DNA from 4 places in the Burkholderia anthinoferrum genome. Region 2 is predicted to be linked to each of the others. Evidence: riboswitches for the same ligand, from Rfam matches in the RefSeq annotation. Region 2 holds a riboswitch; each other region holds the start of a gene.

Region 1 (2,160 bases), on a different contig from region 2:
GCTGATGGGATTCGGAATCGGTCTTCATCGGGAATCGTCCTGTCGAAAGCGAAACAATGGGTTCAAAGCGGGCCGGCGAGCGCGACCGTCACGCCGTCCCGGATGGATTTGGGGCCGAGCAGCCGGCCATGCGGCGCCGCGAGCCGCGCGCACGGCTCGGCCACGCCCGCGACGCCGAAGCGCGCCAGCACTGCGTCGGAAGGACCGCTCGCGGCCAGTTCCGGACGGCTCGCGAGTTGCGCCGCATCGAACGCGACGAGCGGCCAGCCACGGCGCGCGCACAGCGTGCGCAGCGCACGGGCGCGCGCCTTGTCGGCGAGCGTCGCGACGAGCGCCGGTTCGGCGCCCGGATGGCGCGCGAGCGCGGCGCGGATCGCGGCATCGAGTTGCGCGGGCGTGACACCTGCGCGGAAGCCGACGCCGAGCGCGACGCGCATCATGCGCGGCCGCCGAACGCCGCACGCACCGCCGGATCGTCGGCGAGCGCGGCTACACGGCCGATCACGACGATCGCCGGCGAACCGATGCCGGTTTCGCCGATGCGCGCGACGAGCGTATCGAGCGTCGCGAGTACGTGGCGCTGTTCGGCGCGCGTGGCGTTCTCGATCGCCGCGCACGGCGTGTCGCCGGGCAGGCCGCCGTCGCGCAGCGCCGCGGCGATCGCGTCGAGCCGGCGGATGCCCATGTAGATCACGATCGTCATGCGGGTGGCCGCGAGCGCGCGCCAGTCGGGCTCGTCGGCGCCCGCGCCGTGGCCCGTGACGAAGATCACGCCTTGCGCGTCGCCGCGGTGCGTGACCGGGATGCCGAGCGCGGCCGGCGCGGCGATGCCGGCCGTGATGCCGTTGACGACTTCCACCGGAAAACCTGCCGCGCCGAGCGCGATCAGTTCCTCGCCACCGCGGCCGAACACGAACGGATCGCCGCCCTTGAGCCGTGCGACGCTGCGGCCCGCGCGCAGGTGCGCGAGCATCGCGGCGACGATCGTCTCCTGCGGCGTCGACGCATGGCCGCCACGCTTGCCGACGTGCTCGATCGACGCATCGGCGCGCGCATGGCGCAACACGTCGGGGTTCACGAGATCGTCGACGAGCAGCACGTCGGCCGCGCCGATCACGCGTACGGCCCTGAGCGTGAGCAGGTCGGCGTCACCGGGGCCGGCGCCGACGAGCCAGGCGCGGCTCATCGCGCGCGGCACGGCGCGCACCGTGTCGAAACAGTGGAACAGGGCAGGCGGGCGGCGCATCGGCGGCCGGCGGGCAGGCAGTGCATGGCGGATCGGGGCGAAACCCGCGCGAACGCGGGTGGAATGCGCACCCGATCCGTTCCCCGCGGATCGGGCGTTCGGCGAGCAGTGCGCTCGCCCCTTGCGTCGGCCGGTATCCGGGCTGGCCGCTTGCCAGGCCGCAGCCTTCCCGCCCGGCTGAAGGGCAGTGGCATCGCGGGCGGCCTGGGCGCACGCGCGGCTGAGCGCGTTGCGCGGGCGGCGTACCGTTGCGGGGACAGCACAGGCCGGGCGGATCTTCGCCTCCTGTTTCCCGTTTAACTGCATGCACGGAATGCGCATGCGAGCACCGAACGCGGCGCATACGATAGCACACGCGTGCGCCGCGCGAGCGGCCCCGGCGCGCCCGCGGCGCGGGGCGGCGGCACCATGCACGCGGTCAGAACTTGTACGTCGCCGTCAGCGTGAACGTGCGTGGCGCGCCGGGCATGATCTGCGCGACGCTCGTCGCATTCGCGTAGTAGTCGCGATCGGTCAGGTTGACGGCCGCCAGCGTCACCTCCAGGTCGCGCGTGCGATATCCGGCCTTGCCGTCCCAGCGCACGTAGGCGGGCAGTTCGAGCAGGTTGTCGCGATCGGCGTAGCGCGCACCTTCGTACACGAGCCCGAGTTCGGCGAAAAACCCGCGCAGCGGCGCATGACCGACGAACAGGCTGCCGTTCGACGCCGACACGCCCGCCGACCGCTTGCCCGCGTACTTCGGTTCGGCGTCGACCACCCGCGCGTGTTGCCAGCCGATGCCGCCGCGGACGAACCAGTCGCCCGTGAGCCGGCCGGCGACGCCCAGTTCCATACCGCGATTGCGCTCGAGGCCGGTGAGATCGAAGAATCCCGGCCGAACCGGGTCGGCGACGCGGCGGTTGTACAGATCGAGC
Region 2 (2,160 bases):
CGGCATCTCGTGAGGGAACCGCGTCCGATCCTAGCTGCGGCTAGCAGTCAGTTTGATGACAGTTGGGACGACGAACGGTGCGTCTTACGGGATGTAAGGAAAGCGGCGGCATGTGACGCGTCGGGGCGCATCGTCTACCCACATCGTGAACGAGACAGTGGCCTACGCACCCGTGTCGTGCACGTCGTCTGTCGCGGCCAACGTCCAGCCGCCGGGCGACGCGACGAACGTCGTGCACGACAGCGGCGCGACGTCGAGGCGGGCGGCCGCCTCGCGATCCATCCGCAGCACGTGCGCGATGGCCGCGCGGACGATCGGTGCATGCGTGATCGCGACGACATCGCGATCGCGCGGCAATGCGGCCAGCCATGTGCCGACCCGATGCGCGGCGGCGTCGAACGATTCGCCGCGATGCGGCGACGCGGACGGCGAGCCGATCCATGCTGCAAGTTCGTCGGGCAGGTCGCGCGCGAGATCGTGCAGCCGCTTGCCGCGCCAGTTGCCGTAGTCGAGGTCGCGCAGCGCATCGTCGATATCGGCGTGCAGCAGCCCGAGTGCGTCGGCCGTCTGCCGTGCGCAGCGTGCCGGGCTGCACAGCACGAGCGAGCCGGCAACGCCCATCCATCGGCCGCGCAACGCAGCGGCTTCGGCGAGCCCGAGTGCGTCGAGCGGATCGTCGTCGGGAAACGTGCCGGTGCGCATGGCGCGGGTCGATGCGTGCGCGATCAGGCGCAGCGAGGCAGGCAGGGTCATGTCGGTTGTCGGATGATCCGGAACGGGATGTGCTTGCCCATGTGGCATCGCTTCAATACGCGAACGTTCGCGCGTACAATTCGCCCGATACGAAGCGCGGAAGCCGGTGCAATTCCGGCGCGGTCGCGCCACTGTAACCGGAGAATCGATGATCCCGGAAGCCAGACCTGCCTTCGTACCCATCCATCATTTGTCGGGGCGCGATTCCCCTGAGGTGCATCCATGAGCGAAGCAGTGCTGAAGCCGGCGGTCGTGCCGGCACCCATCCCCGTCCGTGAGCTGTTGCCGTGGGCCGTGTTCGTCGGCCTGATCCTGCTGCTCGCACTCTATTTCGTCGGTGCGGAACAGGGCGCGACGTCGCTCGTGCCGGGCATGGTCGTACACGAATTCGTCCACGACGGCCGCCATCTGCTCGGCTTTCCCTGCCACTGACGCGGAGTAAAAGATGGTCGGAAAGCTGCTCATGCGCGGGATGCTCGCCGGCATCGCCGCGGGCCTCCTCACGTTCGGTTTCGCGAAAATCGTCGGCGAACCGCAAGTCGATCAGGCAATCGCCTTCGAGGAAAAAACCACCGCCGCCCAAGGCGAGGCGCCGGAGCCCGAGCTGGTCAGCCGCCACACGCAGGCCGGCCTCGGGCTGCTGACGGGCGTCGTGACCTACGGCGCGGCATTCGGCGGGCTGTTCTCGCTGGTCTTCGCGTATGCATACGGGCGCGGCAGCCGCCTGCCGGCGCGCCCGCTCGCCGCGTGGCTCGCGCTGGCGGCGTTCGTCGCGCTCGTGATCGTGCCGAACCTCAAGTACCCGGCCAATCCGCCGTCGGTCGGCGACCCCGACACGATCGGCTATCGCACGGGCCTGTTTTTCCTGATGATCGCGATCTCGGTGGCGACGATGGTGTTCTCGGTCAGCGTGCGCCGCCATCTGCTGGCGAAGCTCGGGCAGTGGAACGCATCGATCGTCGCCGGGCTCGTGTTCGTCGCGATCATCGCGGCCGTGCAGATCGGGCTGCCGTCGGTCAGCGAGTTGCCGGCCGATTTCCCGGCGGCCTTGCTGTGGAAATTCCGCGTGGCGGCCATCGGCATGCAGGTGATCATGTGGACGACGATCGGCCTGCTGTTCGGCGCATGGGTCGAGCGCGGCGAGCGCGCGGGAATGCGCGCCGCCTGACGCGCGGGGCAACCGGGCGCGCCTAGCGCAGCATGCGCGGCGCGCTCCACGTCGATTCGCGTGCCAGCGCGACGAACGCGGCCAGATAGTCGATCGATGCATCCGCTTCACGGATGCCGAGGAAGATCTGCTTCGCGATGCCCTTCTTGCCGAGCTTGACCGGCACGACCGGCATCCGGTCCGCGTACTCGTCCGCGAGCCACCGCGGCAGCGCGGCCACGCCGCGCCCGCTCGCGACC
Region 3 (2,160 bases), on a different contig from region 2:
CACGCGTTTCGCCGTCCTGCCAGCGGCGGTCGAAATAGCTGTCGAAACGGCGCCCGACGCCCTGGATCACGAGCCGCATCGGCGCGCCGGGCAGCGCGGCGAAGCCTTTCGCGCGATAGATCGTGTGCGCTTCGACCACACGCTGCAGCGCGGCGATCGTCGCTTCGCGCGTGCCGGCGTCGCCCGACACCACGACCGAATCGAAATCGTCGTGATGGTGATCGTGATCGCCGTCGTCGGCCGAGCCGTGATGGTCGTGACGCAGGTGGATCGTTTCCTCCGACGCCGATTCGAGGCCGAGCAGCATCGCGAGATCGAGCTCGCCGCGCGTCGCACGCACGATCTTCACCTGCGGCGGAATTTCTTCGCGGATCGCGGTTTCGATCCGCGCGAATTCGGCGTCGCCGACGAGGTCGGCCTTGTTCACGATCACGAGATCGGCGGACGACAGTTGATCGGCAAAGAGTTCGTGCAGCGGCGATTCGTGGTCGAGGTTCGGATCGGCGCGGCGCTGCGCGTCGACGGCCTGCGGGTTTTCCGCGAACTGGCCGCTCGCGGCGGCCGGCCCGTCGACGACGGTCACGACCGCGTCGACCGTGAAGCTGTTGCGGATCGTCGGCCAGTTGAACGCCTGCACGAGCGGCTTCGGCAGCGCGAGGCCCGACGTCTCGATCAGCACGTGATCGATGTCCGCGCGGCGCTCGACGAGCGCTTCCATCACCGGATAGAACTCTTCCTGCACGGTGCAGCACAGGCAGCCGTTCGCGAGTTCGTACAGCTGGCCCGCTGCTTCGCCCTGCGCGCCGTCGGCCTCGTCGCAGCCGATGCCGCAGCCCTTGAGGATTTCGCCGTCGATGCCGAGTTCGCCGAATTCGTTGACGATCACCGCGATGCGGCGGCCTTCGGCGTGCTGCAGGATGTGGCGCATCAGCGTCGTCTTGCCGCTGCCGAGAAAGCCCGTGACGATCGTGACGGGCAGCTTGCGTAGGGTCATGGTAGGTCCGGTGTCGAAGAGGGAATCAGGACGGGCTCGTCGCGTCGGTGGCGGCGCGGCCATTCACGGGACGGTACGCGCGAAGGTCGCCGCGCAGTCCGGCCGGACAGCCGCGGGACGGGCGGAACAACGAATCGGGCATGGTGCTTCCTTGCGAACGGTCGACATCGTGAATGCCAACACGGCTGCTGCCTGCCCCGCCCGCGTCGCGCCGTTCGCCGTGCCGGCCGGGCGCGTTCGCGCGCCGGCGGATCGGAGGTGACAGCGGGAAACACCGGGCGTCGGACCTGCTGCGGCCGTGGACGATGCGCCGCCTCCCCGCGGCGCTGAACCCCAATGTTTAGGCCGGTATCCGGGCTGACGAACACGCCGCTTCGCCTTCCCGGATGCGCGGCATCCAGTGGCGGTCGTCCGCATGCGCAGGGCATGCGGCGAAGCGGCGCTGCGTGGCGCTTGCGCGCGACGCGTTCGCTTACCGTTGCGGGGGCAGCACAGGTTGGCTCGACTGCGGTGCAGGCAGGCTCCCTGTTTCCCGTTTAACTGCGTGCGCCGGAGCGGCGCGCGCGAGCACCAAAACGCGTGCGAGTGTAGGCGGCGGGGCCGGGAGCGTCAAGGCGAGCGGTGCGCAGCGAACGCGAATGATTGTCGTTTTCAACTAAGCGAGATAAACTTCACCCGATAACAACGCAACCACCGCGCAACGGCAATGTGAGGCAATCACTCAGTCATCCTTAAATTTTCATGTCGAAACGACAGATATCCGGGCGGCGCTTTCCTGTGCTCGCCCTGTCGCTGTGCTCGATCGCCGGCGTTGCCTCCTTTCCTGCCCCGGCGGCCGAGTTCGACGACGAACTGCCCGCGCTCGAGGTGCGCAGCCGCCGTCATCCGAACGATCCGCGCGCCGAAAGCGTGAGTACGGCGACGCGCACCGCGACCGATCCGCGCGACGTCCCGCAAACGATCGACAGCGTGCCGGTCGAGGAAACGCTGTCCTATGGCGGCCGCACGCTGGCCGACGCGCTGGCCGGCGTGCCGGGTGTGTCCAATACGTCGGACACGCGCTTCGATTCGTTCCGCATTCGCGGCTTTTCCGCCGCGGGCGACCTGCTGCTCGACGGCATGCGCGACGACGCGCAATACGTGCGCAGTCTCGGCAACATCGAACG
Region 4 (2,160 bases), on a different contig from region 2:
GGAATCGTTGCGCGTCGGCACGCCGCCGGGAATGTCGACCGGCAGGAACGCCTGTTCGCGCGTGAAGTCGTACGCGAGCTTCGATTCGCCCGACAGCGGCAGCCCGAACAGGTGGAAACCGTGCGCCTGATGGGTCAGCGACGTCGACGTGCTGATGCGCTGCGAATTGATCTGGTCCGTCGCGAGGGCCGGGTTGTCCGCGTAGATGAACTGGCGATCGTTCGCATAGCCGAACGACTGGTCGAACTGCGTATCGGGCGTGATGTCGAGATGGAATGCGACGCCGGTCGTCAACTGGTGATCGCGTTCGCGATTCGCGTAGCCGCTGTTGTCGTAGGACAGATCGGAGCGGTGGTACAGCGCGAACGTCGAGATCGACCAGTTGTCGCGCGCATAGCCGAGCCGCGCGTCGAGATCCTGCGCGTGATACGGGTTGCGGCCGTCTTCGTGGCCGTAGAAGAAGGGCCGCGTCGCATCGATGCCGGCCGTGTTGTAGTCGTGCAGCCCGAGCGAATAGGTGAGCCCGCCCAGCGCGGCCAGCGGCCCGGTCGACGGCACCGTGCCCGACGTGCGGAACTGCGTGTCGAACGTCTTGTTCGAGCCGCCGCCGAACGACACGGTGGTCTGGTTCGGCTGGTTGGCGGCGCGGCGCGTGAAGAGTTGCACGACGCCGCCCATCGCGTTGTTGCCGAACGATGCGGCGGCCGGGCCGGAGATCACCTCGACGCGCTCGAACGCTTCGGTCGGCAGGTCGGCCCACGGCGCGATGCCGGTGGTCGGCGAGCCGATCCGGATGCCGTCGATGAACACGGCGACCTGGCTCGCCGACGAGCCGCGGATGCTGACCGACGCGGACGAGCCGGGCCCGCCGTTCTGCGCGACGGTCACGCCCGGCAGCGTCGCGAGCGCTTGCGTGATGCTCGGGTCGGCCGGCGACAGCCGGTCGAGATCCTCGCGCGTGAGCACCTGCGTCGACGCATAGCGCCGGTCGAACGATTCGGGCAGGTGCCGCGTGTCGGTCACGCTGATCGTGGGCAGGTCCGCGCCTGACGCCAGTGCCGCGGGCTGCGCAGGCGCCGCGTCGCCGGCCGCATGGGCGAGCGGGGAAAGCAGCGCGGTGGCGGCGGACGTGGCAAGCAGGTGACGAAGGTTCATGAGACAGCGGGACAAAGCGTGTGACGTGTACGGCGACCGTGAGCCGGGGGCCGGCAGGGGATGCATGCCGACGGCGTGTCGGGGCGGCGCTTCCGGCCGGGAAGCGGATTCGGGAACGATGGACATCTGACGGATCCTGAGGTCGGGTCGTCCATGCAACAGGCGGCCGCCAACGGCGGTGCTTGCACATCGGGACACCCCGCCCGGTGCGGCTGCTGGACCTCGGGTCGATGGCAGGTCTCCTGGCTCGCGGGTCGCCATCCGTGCGGGCCTTCCCGGTTTCCCAGTGGCATGCGGTGGCACGGATTCGCCGCTCACAGTTGCGGGGGCAGCCGCAGATTCGAGACGTCGCCTCGCCTGCGTTCCCTTTTGATCCCATCCCTGGGAACCATCAGCGCGCAAGGGTAATGGCGCGCGGTCGGGCACGTCAATCGTCCGGGCGCGCGCGGATGCGAAAAAACGTCATTACCCGGTGTCGGCTTTCCGGATGCTTGCGTTCGAGGTGCCCGGGCGGCGTTTCAGGTCTGAAGAAACGGTCGGGTTCGAACGCATCCGTCGCATCCGCGCGGCGGCGATCGCGCGCGTATTCATGAAGACGCCTTCAGACCGACTTCGGGACGACGACGTAATCAGTCCGGGGCGCGAAACCTGGCGCGACGTGGAGGCGGGGCGGTGCGCGCATGACAGGATCTTCATGCGCGCCGCGACGCTCAGGCCGGTGCCGACACCAGCGCGCAGAAGTTCTCGAGATCGACGTTGCCGCCGCTGATCACCACGCCGACGCGCTTGCCCTGCAGCGCGTCCTTCATCCGTCGCACGGCGGCGAACGCCAGGCAGCCGGTCGGCTCGACGACGAGCTTCATGCGCGTGGCGAAGAAGCGCATGCAGTCGACCAGTTCCGCGTCCGTCGCGGTCAGGATGTCGTCGACGTCGCGGCGCAGGATCGGGAACGTAAGGTTGCCGACGTGCTGCGTCTGCGCGCCGTCGGCGATCGTGCGCGGCGTG

Evidence for each region. A riboswitch is a leader RNA that binds a small molecule or an ion and turns the genes downstream of it on or off. The one in region 2 is predicted to bind cobalamin.
Region 1: it holds a riboswitch for cobalamin, as region 2 does, so the genes downstream of both, cobA (uroporphyrinogen-III C-methyltransferase) here and C5F75_RS17700 (CbtB domain-containing protein) in region 2, are expected to answer to the same signal.
Region 3: it holds a riboswitch for cobalamin, as region 2 does, so the genes downstream of both, cobW (cobalamin biosynthesis protein CobW) here and C5F75_RS17700 (CbtB domain-containing protein) in region 2, are expected to answer to the same signal.
Region 4: it holds a riboswitch for cobalamin, as region 2 does, so the genes downstream of both, C5F75_RS22435 (TonB-dependent receptor domain-containing protein) here and C5F75_RS17700 (CbtB domain-containing protein) in region 2, are expected to answer to the same signal.

Annotation. Positions count from the first base shown of each region.
Region 1 is NZ_LFZP01000032.1:167,676-169,835, reverse strand. Features, by position in the region: gene cobO (cob(I)yrinic acid a,c-diamide adenosyltransferase) at 1-28, opposite strand, end outside; gene C5F75_RS10185 (cobalamin biosynthesis protein) at 63-440, opposite strand; gene cobA (uroporphyrinogen-III C-methyltransferase) at 437-1,186, opposite strand; cobalamin riboswitch at 1,358-1,595, opposite strand; gene C5F75_RS10175 (TonB-dependent receptor) at 1,665-2,160, opposite strand, start outside.
Region 2 is NZ_LFZP01000046.1:4,974-7,133, forward strand. Features, by position in the region: gene C5F75_RS17695 (histidine phosphatase family protein) at 163-753, opposite strand; cobalamin riboswitch at 804-942, shown strand; gene C5F75_RS17700 (CbtB domain-containing protein) at 976-1,185, shown strand; gene C5F75_RS17705 (CbtA family protein) at 1,199-1,921, shown strand; gene C5F75_RS17710 (LysR family transcriptional regulator) at 1,944-2,160, opposite strand, start outside.
Region 3 is NZ_LFZP01000032.1:164,298-166,457, forward strand. Features, by position in the region: gene cobW (cobalamin biosynthesis protein CobW) at 1-994, opposite strand, end outside; cobalamin riboswitch at 1,321-1,584, opposite strand; gene C5F75_RS10175 (TonB-dependent receptor) at 1,736-2,160, shown strand, end outside.
Region 4 is NZ_LFZP01000051.1:426,475-428,634, forward strand. Features, by position in the region: gene C5F75_RS22435 (TonB-dependent receptor domain-containing protein) at 1-1,155, opposite strand, end outside; cobalamin riboswitch at 1,371-1,563, opposite strand; gene C5F75_RS36435 (hypothetical protein) at 1,621-1,851, opposite strand; gene C5F75_RS22440 (threo-3-hydroxy-L-aspartate ammonia-lyase) at 1,866-2,160, opposite strand, start outside.